Regions from separate parts of the Streptomyces sp. SS8 genome, predicted to be linked through region 1. Evidence: riboswitches for the same ligand, from Rfam matches in the RefSeq annotation. Region 1 holds a riboswitch; each other region holds the start of a gene.

Region 1 (5,641 bases):
GGGGCACTCAAGCCCAAGACCGCGGTGGCGATGTCGGCGGTCCTCAACCTCATCGGCGCCTTCATCTCGGTCGAGGTCGCCGCGACGATCTCCAAGGGTCTCATCAACGAGGACTCCGGCATCGAACCCGCGGTGATCTTCGCGGGGCTGGTCGGCGCGATCCTGTGGAACCTGCTGACCTGGCTGGCCGGACTCCCCTCCAGTTCCTCGCACGCCCTCATGGGCGGTCTCCTCGGCGCCACGATCGCCGCCGTCGGCATCGGCGCCGTCTCCATCAGCGCCGTCTTCATGAAGGTGCTGATCCCGGCCCTCGTCGCACCCCTGGTCGCCGGCATCGCGGCCATGCTCGCGACCAGGCTGACCTACCGGATCAGCCGCAACGCCGAGGAGGGGCAGGTCGCCAAGGGCTACCGCGCCGGGCAGATCGCCTCGGCCGGCCTGGTCTCCCTGGCCCACGGCACCAACGACGCGCAGAAGACGATGGGTGTCATCACCCTCGCGCTGATCTCCGGCGGTGTGCTCGGCGCCGACGCCGACCCGCCGCTGTGGGTCATCGCCTCGGCCGGTATCGCCATCGCGCTCGGCACCTACCTGGGCGGCTGGCGGATCATCCGCACCATGGGCAAGGGCCTGACCGACATCCGCCCGGCGCAGGGCTTCGCCGCCCAGACCAGCTCGGCCGTCACCATCCTGGCCTCCTCCCACCTGGGCTTCGCGCTCTCCACCACGCAGGTCTGCTCCGGCTCGATCATGGGCTGCGGCCTGGGCCGCAAGGGCGGTGTGGTCCGCTGGAGCACCGCCGGCCGCATGGTCGCCGCCTGGGGCCTGACCCTCCCGGCCGCCGGTCTGATCGCCGCGGGCTCCGCGCTGCTGGCCATCCAGGGCGACTGGGGCGTCACCGTGGTCGCAGTCGTCTCCGTCGCCGCCATCGCCGCCATCTGGTTCGCCTCCCGCCGGGAGCCGGTCGACCACACCAACGTCAACGACGTCGAGCCGGTCGAGGCGGAGGACGCGGGCGTGGTCACGGCCGCGGTGCAGGCCGTCGCCCCGCCGCCCACCGCCGCCATGGAGGAGGCCGGGAAGTCCTCCGACACCCCGGCGAAGACCACCGTCTCCGCTCCCTGAGCCCGAGCCCCGCGAAGGAAGAAGCACCATGGACATCGACTGGGCGGCCCTCGGCCAGGTCTTCGGCGTCAGTCTCGTGATGACGGTCGGCCTGGTGGGCCTGTTCACCCTCGGCATCGTCGGCCTGGGCACCAACGACAAGGCGCGGGGCGGCTCCTCCGCCCTGGCCCGCGTCGGCGCCTACGCCAGCTACGCCCTGTGCGCGGCCGCGGTGGCGTACGGCATCTACATCATCGCGGCCTGACCGAGGTCTGCCGGGGCCCGCGCGGCCCCGGCAGGCCTCGGTCAGGCCTTCGCGGGCGCCCGGCGGACACCGCCGGGCGCCCGCGCGTTCTCCCGGCGCCCCCTCCGGCGTACGCGGCCTCCCGGGCTCCTCCCACGCCCGCGGGCGCCCCCCCGCGTTCCCGCCCCACCCAGGGGCGCGAGCGCCCCCACGTACCCCCGGCGTGCGCCGTGTGCGCTTGCGCACAGTGCGCCGCCGCAGGTCACGGGTGAGTTGACGCGCTTGTCCGGCCGTGGTGGACTTCCCGTTGCCAAACGGCGGCAGGAGAGGAAGCCGGTGCGAATCCGGCGCGGTCCCGCCACTGTCACCGGGGAGCGCTCCCCCACCCAGCGTCACGGCCCGCACATCGGGCTGGAAGGCCGGGGGAAGCGCCGATCCGGGAGCCAGGAGACTCTCACCGCCGGTCACGTCGAGCCAGGGCGAGGACCCTGAGTGAGGACATACCGCCATGCCCGGCATCCTGCCTGCCGCACCGCCCCCACCGCGCTGTGCCACCGTCTCCGCACGAGGTGTGACGGCCGGCTGACGCGATGCGTGCCGATCACGCCCTCCCCCCGGCCATCGCTCCGGCGGACACCGGACTCCCCGCCGCCCCCGGCCTTCCGGCCGCGGGCTACGCGTGCGGGGCGGCCCTGGGATACCTGCTCGACCTGATCGCCGGCGATCCGCGCCGCGCCCATCCCGTCGCCGCCTTCGGGCGCGCGGCCGCGGCCGCCGAGCGCCTGCTGTGGCGCGACCACCGCGGCGCCGGCGCGCTGTACACCGCCGTGTGCGCGGGCGGCGCCGCCGCCGCCGCGGCGGCGCTGGACCGTGCGGTGCGCCGCTCCCCCGCCACCCGTACCACCCTCACGGCCGCCGCCGTCTGGGCGGTGGTCGGCGGTACGACGCTGGCGCGCGAGGCCCGCACGATCGCCGCCGCGCTGGAGGCGGGTGACCTGGAGGCGGCCCGCGCCCGGCTGCCGCACCTGTGCGGACGCGACCCGCAGGCGCTGGACGCCGACGGCATCGCCCGGGCGGTGGTCGAGTCCGTCGCCGAGAACACCTCCGACGCCGTGGTGGGCGCCCTGGTGTGGGGCGCGGCCGCCGGTGTGCCGGGGCTGGCGGGCTTCCGGGCCGTCAACACCCTGGACGCGATGGTCGGCCACCGCTCACCGCGCCATCTGCGCTTCGGCTGGGCCTCGGCGCGGCTGGACGACGTGGCGGGATGGCCCGGCGCCCGGCTGACCGCGCTGCTGGCCGCGCTCGCCGGCCCCGACCCGCGCGGCGCGCTGCGCGCCTGGCGCGCGGACGCCCGCCGCCACCCCAGCCCCAACGCCGGTGTGGTCGAGGCGGCGTTCGCGGGCGCGCTGGGTCTGCGGCTGGGCGGGACGCTGTCGTACGGCGGACGCGTCGAGCACCGGCCGGTCCTGGGCGCCGGCGGCCGCCCGGTGCGGGTGGAGGACATCGAGCGCGCGGTGCGGCTCTCGCGCCGGGTGTGCGCGCTGGCTCTGGCGGTCTGCGGCACCGCCGGGGCGCTGCGGGAGACCCGCTCCGCACGGCCGGGGAAGCGGCGGCGGGGGCGGCGGACGCCGGGGGGCGGGCTGTGACGGGCGGCGGGTTGCTGATCGCGGGAACGACCTCGGACGCGGGCAAGAGCGTGGTCACGGCGGGCGTCTGCCGCTGGCTGGCCCGCAGGGGCGTGAAGGTGGCGCCGTTCAAGGCGCAGAACATGTCGCTGAACTCCTTCGTGACGCGCGAGGGCGCCGAGATCGGCCGCGCCCAGGCCATGCAGGCCGCCGCGGCCGGTGTGGAGCCGAACGCGCTGATGAACCCCGTGCTCCTCAAACCGGGTGGCGACCGCTCCAGCCAGGTGGTGCTGCTGGGCAGGCCGGTGGGCGAGATGAGCGCGCGCGGCTACTTCGGGAACCCCGCAGTGCCGCCGTCCCCCGGCGTGGCGCGGCGCCCGGGGCGCCGGGAGGAGCTGCTGGAGACGGTCACCGACTGCCTGGCCGAGTTGCGCCGCACCCACGACGCGGTGATCTGCGAGGGGGCCGGCAGCCCGGCCGAGATCAACCTGCGGCGCACCGACATCGTCAACATGGGCCTGGCGCGCGCCGCCCGGCTTCCGGTCGTGGTGGTCGGCGACATCGACCGCGGCGGGGTCTTCGCCTCCCTCTTCGGCACCACCGCCCTGCTGGCACCCGGGGACCAGGCGCTGGTGGCGGGTTATCTGGTCAACAAGTTCCGCGGTGACGTCACGCTGCTGGAACCCGGTCTGGAGATGCTGCGCGGCCTGACCGGCCGGCCGGTGCTGGGCGTCCTGCCCTACGCGCACGGGCTGGGCATCGACGAGGAGGACGGGCTGCGGCTGTCGCTGCGCGGCACCGTCCGCGAGTCGGCCGTCGCGCCGCCGCACGGCCGCGACGTGCTGCGGGTCGCGGTGGTGCCCGTGCCGCTGATGTCGAACTTCACGGACGTGGACGCGCTGGCGGCCGAGCCGGGGGTGGTGGTGCGGTTCACCGACCGGCCCGAGGAACTGGCCGACGCCGATCTGGCGATCGTGCCGGGCACCCGCGGCACCGTGCGGGCGCTGGCCTGGCTGCGCGAGCGCGGCCTGGCCGGCGCGCTGGCCCGCCGGGCGGCCGAGGGCCGCCCGGTGCTGGGGATCTGCGGCGGCTTCCAGATGCTGGGCGAGCGGATCGAGGACGAGGTGGAATCGCGCGCCGGGACGGTGGACGGCCTGGGCCTGCTGCCGGTGCGGGTGCGCTTCGAGGCGGAGAAGACCCTGGCCCGGCCGGTCGGCGAGGCGCTGGGCGAGCGGGTGGAGGGCTACGAGATCCACCACGGCGTGGCCGAGGTGGCCGGCGGGGACGAGCCGTTCCTGGACGGCTGCCGCACCGGCTCGGTGTGGGGCACGCACTGGCACGGCTCGCTGGAGAGCGACGGCTTCCGGCGTGCCTTCCTGCGGCGGGTGGCCGCCGACGCGGGGCGGGCGTTCGTCCCCGCCCCGGACACCTCCTTCGCCGCGCTGCGCGAGGAGCAGCTGGACCGGCTGGGCGATCTGGTGGAGGAGCACGCCGACACCGCCGCGCTGCTGCGGCTGATCGAGGGCGGCGCGCCCGCGGGCCTGCCGTTCGTGCCGCCGGGTGCGCCGTGAGCGGCGCGAGCCGAACGACCGATGCGACCGATGCGAAGGACGTACGAACCGATGGGAGCTCGATGAGCACGGTACTGCTGCTGTCCACCGCCGACACCGACCTGCTGGCGGCCCGCGCCTCCGGCGCCCCGTACCGCATCGCCAACCCGGCGCGCGTCGACGTCGCAGGGGAGCTGCCCGCGCTCGTGGAGGGCGCGGACATCGCCGTCGTACGCCTGCTGGGCGGTCGGCGCGCCTGGGAGGACGGACTGGCGGCGCTGCGTGCCACCGGGATCCCGACGGTGCTGCTGGGCGGCGAGTCCGTCCCGGACGCGGAGCTGATGGCCGCCTCCACCGTCCCGGCCGGTGTGGTCGCCGAGGCGCTGAGGTATCTGGTGGCGGGCGGGCCGGAGAACCTGGCGGAGCTGGTGCGCTTCCTGTCCGACACCGTGCTGCTGACCGGCCACGGCTTCGACGGACCGCGCCCGATGCCCGAGTACGGCGTGCGCGGCGACCGGGGGCACGATCCGTCCCGGCCGACGGTGGGCGTGCTGTTCTACCGGGCCCACGAGCTGTCGGGGAACACCGCCTTCGTCGACACGCTGTGCGACGCGATCGAGGAGCGCGGTGCCAACGCCCTGCCGGTGTACTGCGGCTCGCTCAGGAGTGCCGACCCGGGCCTGTACGGACTGCTGGGCCGCGCCGACGCGCTGGTCGCCACCGTGCTCGCCGCCGGCGGCGCCCACGCGGCGGACGCGAGCGCGGGCGGCGACGACGAGTCCTGGGACGTCGGCGCGCTGGCCGAGCTGGACGTCCCCGTGGTCCAGGGCCTGTGCCTGACCGGCTCCCGCGCCGCCTGGGAGGCCTCGGACGCCGCCCTGTCGCCGATGGACGCGGCGATGCAGGTGGCGATCCCGGAGTTCGACGGGCGGCTGGTCACCGTGCCCTTCTCCTTCAAGGAGGACGGCCCCGACGGGGTGCCCGTCTACGTCGCCGACCCCGAGCGGGCCCGCCGGGTGGCCGGGATCGCGGTGCGGCACGCCGCCCTGCGCCGCAGGCCGAACGCGGACAAGCGGATCGCCCTGGTCTTCACCGCCTACCCCACCAAGCACTCGCGC
Region 2 (5,641 bases), on a different contig from region 1:
GATGCGTGGTGCGGTGGCCAGGAGCCCGAGCGCGGCGACCGCCCCCACCGCCGCGATCAGCCAGAACGTCGCCCGCCAGCCGAAGGCTCCGCCGAGCCACGTCCCCAGCGGCACACCGGTGAACAACGCCGCCGTCATGCCCGCCGTGACCACGCCGAGATAGCGTCCCCGCATGCCCTCGGGCGCGCCCATGGCCGCCGTGGTGAAGACGGCCGAGGTCACCACGGCCGCGGCCAGGGCGGCGAGCACCCGGGCCGCCATCAGCGGCCAGTACCCCGGCGCGAGCGCGGCGGCGGCGTTGGCCAGCACGAAGACCAGCAGGCCCGCGATCATCACGGTGCGCTTGGGGAAGCGTTCGAAGGCGACCGCCAGCGTCGGCGCCCCGAGTGCGTAGACGACGGCGAACACCGTCACCAGCTGCCCGGCCGCCGGGACGCCCACGTCCAGGTCGGCCGCGACGGCCCTGAGCACACCGGCGATGATGAACTCGTCGGTGGCCGTGGCCAGGAGGGTCAGGAACAGCACCGCGAGCCAGCTCGGCAGAGTGCTTCTCATGTCGGGCGAACCTCCGTCACGCGCGCCGGAGCAGCGGGGGACGGGAGACCGGCCCTTGCGCTCAGGGGACGCGCGCTCGTAGCGATGGGAACCGGGATCCGGGCGGCGGCGGGCCCCCCGCCCGCCGCCGCCCCTTCTGCTCGTAGTACCGGATGGACCGGCGGCTCGCCCCGGTCCGCTCGGACAACTCCCCGATCTGCACGTGTCCCCTTTCACGGCGAAGGCCCACAGGGCGGCCGCCGGCCACGTCACGGCCGGCGGCGCACAAGGGACAACCGCGGCGACGCACCGGCTGCTTCCCAGCCTGGCGCTGCGGGCGGGGTCGAGGCTGTCCTGGGGCCCGCCTCCCGTCACCGGTCTCCGCGTGGGCCGTAGGGCTGGAGGAGCTGGTCGACGGGCGCGTAGTCGTCGGTGAGCGGCCGGGCGTCGCCCACCCAGGAGGCGAGGTCGCCGCCGGTGACGACCTTCCAGCCGGTCCCCCGGGCGTCCAGCTCTTCCTGGACCGCGCGCGGGTCGACCGGCCGGCCGGAGGCGAGCACCACCAGATTGCCGCCGTCGGCGGCGGCCGGGCCCAGGCCGATGTCGGCGGGGTCGCCGACGAGGGCGACGTGCTCGAAGACCTCGCCGAGGGTGGCCGCCTCGGCGCGCGCGAAGGCCAGATCACCGTGGTCGATGAGGTTGGCGACGTACAGGCCGTCCTTGTCCAGCACCCTGCGCACGTCGGTCAGCGCCTCCACCGTGGTGAGGTGCCAGGGCACGCTGACGCCCCCGAAGGCGTCGCCGACGACGAGGTCGCGGCTGCCGGTCTCCAGCCGCCGCAGGCCGAGCCTTCCGTCCTCCACGCGTACGTCGATACCGGTTGCGGAGCCCAGACCGAGCCGGTCGTGGTCGATGCGCACGACCCCGCCGTCGATCTCGGACACGACGCTGCGCGTTCCGGGCCGCGTGGCCGCCAGGTAGCGGGGGAAGGTGAGCCCGCCGCCGCCCAGGTGGTGGGCCGCGAGCGGCTCCTGCCCGGGAAAGGCTGCGTCGACCACCGACGCGATGGCGCGTACGTAGGCGAACTTCAGGTAGGTCGGGTCCTCGATGTCGACGTAGGAGTGGCGAAGGCCGTCCAGGACGAGCGTGCGGCCGCTGTCCCGGTCCGGGTCGGCGACGACCCGTGCGCAGTGGTATCTGGTCTCCGCGTCGCAGCCGCCGGGCGCGACCGTGGCGGCCAGGCCGCCGGCGAGGACCGCGAGCGCCAGGGCGGGTGCGCCACTCCACCCGCGCGTCCGCCACTCGACCAGCGCCGAGCCGGCCACCAGCAGCGAGCCGAGACCGATCAGGATGCCGCTGACCGGCAGGCGCGACACGAGGACGAAGCCGGTCAGGACGGTGCCGAGGATGGCGCCGGCGGTGCCGACGCCGGACAGCCGGCCCACGACCGTTCCGGTCTCGGCGAGAGTGGTGAGACGCAGCTTGGTCACGATCGGCGTCACCGCGGAGAGCAGCGCGCCCGGCACCAGGATGGTCAGCGACGCGATCGACAGCAGCGCGGGCGGCGCCCACTCCGCCGTGGTGCGCAGCACGGCGGGGGTGAGCGCCACCACCGCTCCCGACACCCCGAGCGAAGGGCCCAGGAGCCGGCGCGGGTCGACCCGGTCGGCGACGCGCCCGCCCAGCCAGGAGCCCAGCGCGATGGCGGTGAGGGCTATGCCGATCACCAGGGTGCTGGTCTCCAGGGTGAGACCGAGGTAGGGGGCCAGCAGCCGCAGGGCGGTGATCTCGACGACCAGGACCGCGGCCGAGGACCCGAACACGAGCACGGCGGCGGCGCGGGAGCCCGGACCGCGACCGCGGGGCGCGCTCCGGGCGACGGGCGGGGAAGACGATTCGGTCACATGGGACATCCTCGCACGCGCCGCACCGGCCGAACGGCCACGGCCGAAGCCCCTGTTGCCCGGTCGCCCCGGGGTTCGCGGCGGCGCACGAGCCACCGGGCGGAACCGTCGTGGCCGCCTCCCCCTCCGTACCGCGTCATGGTCCTGCCTCCTGCCCAACGGCACGGGCCCGCCGCCGTCACGCCGCGCACCGGCCCGGTCCAAGGTCCCCACCCGCACAACGCGCGCCGTACCGGCACCGGATCCGCCGCCCCGGGCCCGTACGCGAAAAGGGCCTGCTTGCCAATGCTTCCGCGCGCGCATTACTGTCGCCACGCCTTGGTGAACGGGAAATCCGGTGCGATACCGGTGCGGCCCTCGCCACTGTGATCGGGAAGTCCGGCTCCAGCCCTCGCGGGCGGCCACTGGGTCCTTCGGGGCCCGGGAAGGCGGAGCCCGGGCGGTGGTACCCGTCAGCCAGGAGACCGGCCAGGGCGCGTCAACCATCCACGAGGTGCTGGAGAGGGTCTGTCCGGTCATGCACATAGCCGAGGGCTTCCTGCCCCCCGCGCACGCGGTCGCCTGGGGCGCCGCGTCCGCCCCGTTCATCGTCCACGGAGTCCGCCGTCTCACCCGTGAGGTCAGGGAGCATCCCGGGAGCACTCTGCTCCTGGGCGCCTCCGGAGCCTTCACGTTCGTCCTGTCGGCCCTGAAGTTGCCGTCGGTGACCGGGAGTTGCTCGCACCCCACCGGCACGGGGCTGGGGGCCATCCTGTTCCGGCCGCCGATGATGGCGGTACTGGGCACCATCACGCTCCTGTTCCAGGCGCTGCTGCTCGCGCACGGCGGACTGACCACGCTGGGCGCCAACGCCTTCTCGATGGCGATCGCCGGCCCCTGGGCCGGGTACGCCCTCTACCGGCTGCTGCGGCGGTCCGGTGCGCCGCTGATGGCGGCCGTCTTCTGCGGCGCCTTCGCCGCCGACCTGTCCACCTACTGCGTCACCAGTGCGCAGCTGGCGCTGGCGTTCCCCGATCCGGTCAGCGGATTCTGGGGCGCGCTCGGCAAGTTCGGCTCCATCTTCGCCCTCACGCAGATCCCCCTCGCGGTGAGCGAGGGGCTTCTGACGGTGTTCGTGATGCGGCTGCTGGTGCAGTCCAGCCGGGGCGAGCTGACCCGGCTGGGCGTGCTGGTGTCCGGCGGGCGGGCCGGAACGAAGAAGGCGGCCGGCAGCGAGGCGGTGGCGTGATGAGCAGGAACGCGAAGATCAACGCCCTGCTGCTGCTCGCCGTGGCCGCCCTCGCGGTCCTGCCCCTGGCCCTCGGCCTCGGCGACCACAAGGAGGAGCCGTTCGCCGGCGCCGACGCCGAGGCGGAGACGGCGATCACCGAGATCGAGCCGGACTACGAGCCGTGGTTCTCCCCGCTGTACGAGCCGCCCTCCGGTGAGGTGGAGTCGGCGCTGTTCGCCCTGCAGGCCGCGCTCGGCGCGGGCGTTCTCGCCTACTACTTCGGCCTGCGCCGCGGGCGCCGCCAGGGCGAGCGGCGGGCCGGGGCGCTGCGGGAGGCGCAGCAGGGGGCCCTGCCGGAAGCGCGTCCGGAGGATGCCGGGGGCAGCGCGGGGAGCGCCGGGGAGACCGGGCCCCGGGGAGCCTGAGCCCGTGCTGCCGATCGACGCGGCGGCGCACGGCAACCGCTGGCGCCGCCGCCACCCCGTGGACAAGGCCGTGCTCGGCTTCGGCCTCACCGCACTGGCGCTGTGCCTGCCGCCCTGGCCGGGCGCGGCCCTGGTGTCCCTCACCGCGCTCGCCGTGCTGCTGGGCCCGGCGGGCGTGCCCGGCCGCAGACTGTGGCGCGCCTGCCGGGTGCCCCTGGGCTTCTGCGTGACCGGCGCGGCCACGCTGCTCGTCCAGGTCGGCGGTCCGGAGGGGCTGCTGTCCCTCGCCGACGACGGCCCGGCCCGTGCCGGGGAGCTGCTGCTGCGCACCTCGGCGGCCTCCCTGGGCGTGCTGCTGTTCGCCTTCACCACCCCGATGTCCGACCTGCTGCCCCGCCTGGTGAGGGCCGGTGTGCCCGCGCCGGTCGTGGACGTCGCCCTGGTGACGTACCGGATGAGCTTCCTGCTGCTGGATTCTGTGCGCCGCGTCCGTGAGGCGCAGGCCGCCCGGCTCGGGCACACCACCCGGGCCGCGGCCTGGCGCTCCCTGGCCTCTCTGGGCGCCACCGCGTTCGTCCGCGCCTTCGGCCGGGCCGCCCGGCTGCAGGACGGGCTCGCCGGGCGGGGTTACGACGGCGCCCTGCGGGTGCTGGTGCCCGAGGCGGGCGTCTCCGTGCGCTTCACCTCCGGCAGCGTCGCGCTCCTGGGCGCCGTGACCGCCCTCACCCTCGTCCTGGAAGGACCTCTGACATGAGCGAGCCGGCGCTCGTCGCCCTGCGGGATGCGTCCTTCTCCTACGAGGACGGGCCGCCGGTGCTCAGCGGCCTCGACTTCGAGGTGCGCGAAGGGCGCACGCTCGCCCTGCTGGGCCGCAACGGCAGCGGCAAGACCACGCTGATGCGGCTGCTGAGCGGCGGACTGCGGCCGGACGGCGGCGAGCTGGCCCTCCATGGTCGGCCCGTCGCCTACGACCGCAAGGGGCTGACCCGGCTGCGCACGACCGTCCAGCTGGTCGTGCAGGATCCCGACGACCAGCTCTTCGCCGCCTCCGTCGCCCAGGACGTCTCCTTCGGGCCGCTGAACCTGGGGCTGCCGGACGCCGAGGTGCGGGCGCGGGTCGACGAGGCGCTGGAAGCCCTGGACATCGGCCACCTGGCAGACCGTCCCACCCATCTGCTCTCCTACGGCCAGCGCAAGCGGGCCGCGATCGCGGGGGCGGTCGCGATGCGGCCGGAGGTCCTGGTCCTCGACGAGCCGACCGCGGGGCTCGACCCGGACGGCCGGGAGCGGCTGCTCGCCACGCTGGACGGGCTGTGCGAGGGCGGGACGACGGTGGTGATGGCCACGCACGACGTCGACCTCGCCCTGCTCTGGGCCGACGACGCGGCGCTGCTCACCCCGGACGGGGTCCGTACCGGGCCGGCCGCCGCGATGCTGGCCCGCACCGACCTCCTGCACCGGGCGGGGCTGCGGCTGCCCTGGGGCATCGCGGTGGAGCGGCTGCTGCGGGCGCGGGGCCTGGCCTCCGGCGCCGCCGCGGGCCCGCGCACCCCGGAGGAGCTGGCGGC
Region 3 (5,641 bases), on a different contig from region 1:
CGAAGAAGTTGGTCAGCTCCTGGACGTTCTGCAGCTCCATGAAGGAGAACGGGTTCGACGCGCCGTAGCGGGCGGGGAAGCCCAGCCGGACCAGCCGCTGGTCCGCCACGCACCGCAGGTACTCGCGCATCGACTCGGTGTTCATCCCCGGCAGGCCCTCGCCGCACAGGTCCCGGGCGAACCGCAGCTCGGCCTCGACGGCCTCCTCCAGCATCTCCTCGACCTGCCGCCGCAACTCCTCGTCGAACAGCTCCGGTTCCTCCTGGCGGACGGTGTCCACCACGTCGAAGGCGAACGACATGTGCATCGACTCGTCGCGGAAGACCCAGTTGGTGCCGGTGGCCAGCCCGTGCAGCAGGCCGCGGGAGCGGAACCAGTAGACGTAGGCGAAGGCGCCGTAGAAGAACAGGCCCTCGATGCACGCCGCGAAGCAGATCAGGTTCAGCAGGAAGCGGCGGCGGTCGGACCGGCTCCCAAGGCGCTCGATCGGCTCCACCCCCTCACCTCCTTCGAGGGCGGCCATCCACTTGAAGCAGAACCGCGCCTTCTCCCGGATGGATTCGATGTTCTCCACCGCGGCGAAGGCGGCGGCGCGCTCGTCCGGGTCGGGCAGGTAGGTGTCCAGCAGGGTCAGGTAGAACTGGACGTGCACGGCCTCCTCGAACAGCTGCCGCGACAGGTACAGCCGGGCCTCGGGCGAGTTGATGTGCTTGTACAGCGTCAGCACCAGGTTGTTGGCCACGATCGAGTCGCCGGTGGCGAAGAAGGCGACCAGCCGCCCGATCAGGTGCTGTTCACCCGGGGAGAGCTTCGCCAGGTCGGCCACGTCGGAGTGGAGGTCCACCTCCTCCACCGTCCAGGTGTTCCTGATCGCGTCGCGGTAGCGCTCGTAGAAGGCCGGGTAGCGCATCGGCCGCAGGGTGAGTTCGAAGCCCGGGTCCAGCAGGTTCCGGGAAGCAGGGGTCCGGTCGGTGGTGGTCACTGGCATGCCTCGCAGGACTCGGGGTTCTCCAGGGAGCAGGCGGCGGCACCGGCGGCCGGCGCCCCCCGCTCCACGGAAACGGGTACGGGGGCGCCGGGCGCGGGAGCGGCCGCGGACGCGCCGCCCGCGGCCCGCGCGATACGGGTCGCGGGACGTGAGCGCAGGTAGTACGTGGTCTTCAGACCGCGCTTCCAGGCGTAGGCGTACATCGAGCTGAGCCGGCCGATGGTCGGCGACGCCATGAACAGGTTGAGCGACTGGCCCTGGTCCAGGAACGGGGTGCGGTCCGCGGCCATGTCGATCAGGGCGCGCTGCGGGATCTCCCAGGCCGTGCGGTACAGCTCGCGGACCTCCGCGGGGATCCAGGGCAGACCGGCCACCGAGCCGCTGGACTCGCGCAGCGCCTCGCGGGTGCGCTCGTCCCACAGGCCCAGCCGCTTGAGGTCCGCCACCAGATAGGAGTTCACCTGGAGGAACTCACCGCTGAGCGTCTCGCGTTTGAAGAGGTTGGAGACCTGCGGCTCCACGCATTCGTAGACGCCCGCGATCGAGGCGATCGTCGCGGTCGGCGCGATCGCCAGCAGCAGCGAGTTGCGCAGGCCCGCGGTGGCGAGCCGCTCCCGCAGCGCGGCCCAGCGCTCCGGCCAGGTGATCTCCGCCTGCGGGTAGTGGTCGACGTGGAGCACGCCGCGGGCGGCACGGGTCTCGGACCAGGCCGGGTGCGGGCCGTGGCGCTCGGCGAGACCGGCGGACGCCTCGTAGGCGGCGAGCATGATGCGCTCGGAGATCCGGGTGGACAGCCGCCGGGCCCCGGGGGAGTCGAAGGGCAGGCGCAGCCGGAAGAACACGTCCTGCAGGCCCATCAGCCCCAGACCCACCGGACGCCAGCGGGAGTTGGAGGCCGCGGCCTGCCCGGTCGGGTAGTAGTTGACGTCCACCACCCGGTCGAGGAAGAGCACGGCGGTGCGGACGGTGGCGTCCAGCCGCTCCCAGTCCAGTTCCTCGCCGGGGCGCGGTTCCCCGTCGGCGCCGGCGCGCAGATGGGCCGCGAGGTTGACCGAGCCCAGGTTGCACACGGCCGTCTCACCGTCGTCGGTGACCTCCAGGATCTCGGTGCAGAGGTTGGAGGAGTGGACGACGCGGCCCGGCCCGGCGGTCTGGTTGGCCGTGCGGTTGGCGGTGTCCTTGAACGTCATCCAGCCGTTGCCGGTCTGGGCGAGGGTGCGCATCATCCGGGCGTAGAGCGTACGCGCCGGAACCGTCCGCACCGCCAGTCCGGCCGTCTCCGCCCTGCGGTAGGCGGCGTCGAACTCCTCGCCCCACAGGTCCACCAGTTCGGGGACGTCGGACGGGGAGAACAGCGACCAGTCGGTGTCCGCCCCGACCCGGCGCATGAACTCGTCCGGGATCCAGTTGGCGATGTTGAGGTTGTGGGTGCGGCGGGCCTCCTCGCCGGTGTTGTCGCGCAGTTCGAGGAACTCCTCGATGTCGGCGTGCCAGGTCTCCAGGTAGACGCAGGCCGCGCCCTTGCGCCGGCCGCCCTGGTTGACGGCCGCGACCGAGGCGTCCAGGGTCCGCAGGAACGGCACGATGCCGCCGGAGTGGCCGTTGGTGCCGCGGATCAGCGAACCGCGCGAGCGGATCCGGGAGAAGGACAGCCCGATGCCGCCGGCGTGCTTGGACAGGCGCGCGACCTGATGGTAGCGCTCGTAGAGCGAGTCCAGCTCGTCCCGGGGGGAGTCCAGCAGGTAGCAGGAGGACATCTGGGGGTGCCGGGTGCCGGAGTTGAACAGGGTGGGGGAGGAGGGGAGGTAGGACAGCGTGCTGGTGAGCCGGTACAGCTCGGCGACCTCCTCCAGCGCCCGCTCGGAGGAGTCGGCGGCCAGCCCGCAGGCCACGCGCAGCAGGAAGTACTGCGGGGTCTCGATCACGGCGCGGGTCACCGGGTGGCGCAGCAGATAGCGGGAGTGGAGCGTGCGCAGTCCGAAGTAGCCGAAGCGGTCGTCGGCTCCGCCGGCGAGGGCGTCCTCGGCCAGTGCGTCGAGCCGGCCGGCGTGCTCGGCGACGAAGCCGGCCGTGCGGTCGGCGATCAGCTCCTGTCGGTGGCCGACCGCCACCGACGCGGAGAAGGACACCGCGCCCTGCCCGGCGGCCTCCTGGCGGATCGCCGGAGCGAGCAGCCGCGCCGCCAGCCGCGAGTACTCGGGCTCCTCGGCGATGAGGCCGGCCGCGGCCTCGGTCGCCAGGGAGCGCAGCAGGGCCTCGTCCGCGCCGGGGTGGCGCCCGCGCAGCGCGGCGGCGGCGACCCGCCCGGGGTCGGTGGCGGGCAGATCGGCGGCGAGCTCCGCCAGGGTGCGCAGCAGCGCCGCGCCCGGACGGTCGTCCTCCGGTGCGCGGGCCGGCGCACAGGCCGTGGCGGGCTCCGCTGATGAGATGGTCACTCGGTGCTCTCCCTCGTGGGCCGACGGCCCCGGGGGAGGAGAAGCAGGCGCGTACGGGCACACCCGGCCGGAGGAGGGCGCACCGCTCGCGTCCGCCGGCCCAACCCACGAGGCCCGGACGTGTGAATGAACACCGTCGGCAGGTCCTCGGACTCGCGGCGGACGGCCCTGACCGTGCGAACGACACGGGGGCAGCCCGCCGCACACCGTTGCGGGACAGCTCCGGACTCACACCGGATTCCCCTGCGGCGACAGCGAGATGAGCATACATCTAGTGGTGATCCGGCAAAGCACCCCTAGATGTTGTGTCGGAGGGTTTCCTGGGTGGGTGCGGGACCACGGCCGGGCGGCGTGCGCTCATCTCAGGGCCAGGGCGAAGGTCAGCAGGGGGACGTCCTCGACGGGGCGCCAGTCGCGGTCGGGGGTGCGGACGAACCCCAGCCGCCCGTGGAGGCGGTGGGCAGTGTGCATCATGGGATGGCCGGAGAGCGCCAGCCGCTCCAGGCCCAGTGCGCGGGCCCGGTCCACGCACCCGCGCACCAGGGTCTCGCCCACGCCCCGGACGCGCGCCGAGGGGCGTACCGCCAGCATCCGGAACTCCCCCTCGCCGGGGCGTGCGGTCTCCGCGTACTCGCCGCCGCGCACCGCGAAGGTGACGGTGCCCAGGACCTCGTCGGTGCCGCCGCCCGTAACCCCGTCCAAGGGGCCCGCGGCCACCAGCGGTTCGGCGTGCTCGGCCCGGCGCCGGGCGTCCCGCAGCACGGCCGGGTACGGGTCCTGGGCGCCGAAGTCCAGCAGGCCGTCCCCGAGGTACACCCCGGCCGCCAACTCCCCGGCGGCCTCGAACTCGTGCGGGCGCGCGACCCTGATGGTGATGTCCATGGCGGTCATCACGAGGTATCCCGGCCGTGGTGGTGCAACGGCTTTCCACCGGCGGGGCGCGGGGCGCGGAGGAGGGGCGGCGGGCCGGTGCCGGGCGCGCGCCTCACCGCTCGTCGTCCACCGCGCTCTCTTTTGGCCCCCCGCGTTCCGCGGCCCGCCGCGCAGCCCGGTCGCGCCGCACCAGTACGTACGCGACGCCCGTCAGCGCGGCGGTGAGGGGCACCCAGAGCAGCTGGTACCAGTAGAAGAAGGGGATCCCGGCCAGGGCCGGCTCGGTCCTGGCGTACGAGCCGACCCACAGCATCGCGGCGAAGGGCGCGAGCAGGCAGGCGGCGGTCGCCACCCGCGCCGGTGTGACGACCGGGAGGGGGCCGGGGTTCTTCGGCGGTACGGGCATGGCTTGCGGCTCCGGCCCCGCGCTCACCGCCCCCGGCCGGGGCGCTGGAGGCGGGCGACGAACTTGTAGCGGTCGCCGCGGTAGACCGAGCGCACCCACTCCACCGGCTCGCCCTCGGTGTCGCGCGAGTGCCGGGAGAGCATCAGCATCGGCAGGCCGACGTCCGTGCCCAGCAGGCCCGCCTCGCGCGGGGTGGCCAGGGAGGTCTCGATGGTCTCCTCCGCCTCGGCGAGGTGCACGTCGTACACCTCGGCCAGGGCCGTGTAGAGGGAGGAGTACTTCACCAGGCTGCGGCGCAGGGCCGGGAAGCGCTTCTGCGACAGGTGCGTGGTCTCGATGGCCATCGGCTCGCCGCTGGCCAGCCGCAGCCGCTCGATGCGCAGGACGCGGTCCCCGGAGGGGATGTCGAGCAGCCCGGCGAGCCGGTCGTCGGCGGTGACGTAGCCGATGTCCAGGAGCTGGGAGGTGGGCTCCAGCCCCTGGGCGCGCATGTCCTCGGTGTAGGAGGTGAGCTGGAGCGCCTGGGCGACCTTGGGCTTGGCCACGAAGGTGCCCTTGCCCTGGATGCGCTCCAGCCGCCCCTCGACGACCAGTTCCTGGAGCGCCTGGCGCACGGTGGTGCGGGAGGTGTCGAACTCGCCGGCGAGCGTGCGCTCCGGAGGGACCGGGGTGCCCGGGGGCATCGTCTCGGTCATCTCCAGCAGATGCCGCTTGAGCCGGTAGTACTTGGGCACGCGCGCGGTGCGTCCGGCGGCGGCGCCTCCGGCGGAGCGGGCGCCGGCAGCGGTGTTCGTGGCCCCGTCGCTGTCCATCGCGCGCCTTCCCGACTCGTGTCGTGACTTCTCCAGTGCCGTCACCGGCTTCCTCCGTACGTAGCGGATCACATCGTGGCACGGCCGCCGTCCCCGGGGGCGTCCCGGCTCAGATGTCGGTCCGGTA

The links. Region 1 has a riboswitch for cobalamin ahead of ACW69E_RS07480 (cobalamin biosynthesis protein). Riboswitches for the same ligand answer to the same signal wherever they lie in the genome.
Region 2: it holds a riboswitch for cobalamin, as region 1 does, so the genes downstream of both, ACW69E_RS22180 (energy-coupling factor ABC transporter permease) here and ACW69E_RS07480 (cobalamin biosynthesis protein) in region 1, are expected to answer to the same signal.
Region 3: it holds a riboswitch for cobalamin, as region 1 does, so the genes downstream of both, ACW69E_RS08470 (ribonucleoside-diphosphate reductase subunit alpha) here and ACW69E_RS07480 (cobalamin biosynthesis protein) in region 1, are expected to answer to the same signal.

Annotation. Positions count from the first base shown of each region.
Region 1 covers NZ_JBSVCZ010000005.1:216,918-222,558, reverse strand. Annotated here, with positions in the region: gene ACW69E_RS07490 (anion permease) at 1-1,125, shown strand, start outside; gene ACW69E_RS07485 (hypothetical protein) at 1,154-1,369, shown strand; cobalamin riboswitch at 1,631-1,818, shown strand; gene ACW69E_RS07480 (cobalamin biosynthesis protein) at 1,939-2,994, shown strand; gene ACW69E_RS07475 (cobyric acid synthase) at 2,991-4,544, shown strand; gene cobN (cobaltochelatase subunit CobN) at 4,607-5,641, shown strand, end outside.
Region 2 covers NZ_JBSVCZ010000025.1:67,692-73,332, reverse strand. Annotated here, with positions in the region: gene ACW69E_RS22190 (MFS transporter) at 1-555, opposite strand, end outside; gene ACW69E_RS22185 (fused MFS/spermidine synthase) at 906-2,447, opposite strand; cobalamin riboswitch at 2,741-2,925, shown strand; gene ACW69E_RS22180 (energy-coupling factor ABC transporter permease) at 2,956-3,666, shown strand; gene ACW69E_RS22175 (energy-coupling factor ABC transporter substrate-binding protein) at 3,666-4,073, shown strand; gene cbiQ (cobalt ECF transporter T component CbiQ) at 4,078-4,827, shown strand; gene ACW69E_RS22165 (energy-coupling factor ABC transporter ATP-binding protein) at 4,824-5,641, shown strand, end outside.
Region 3 covers NZ_JBSVCZ010000006.1:158,225-163,865, reverse strand. Annotated here, with positions in the region: gene ACW69E_RS08475 (ribonucleotide-diphosphate reductase subunit beta) at 1-988, opposite strand, end outside; gene ACW69E_RS08470 (ribonucleoside-diphosphate reductase subunit alpha) at 979-3,423, opposite strand; cobalamin riboswitch at 3,545-3,691, opposite strand; gene ACW69E_RS08465 (GNAT family N-acetyltransferase) at 3,781-4,305, opposite strand; gene ACW69E_RS08460 (DUF3311 domain-containing protein) at 4,409-4,702, opposite strand; gene ACW69E_RS08455 (GntR family transcriptional regulator) at 4,726-5,514, opposite strand.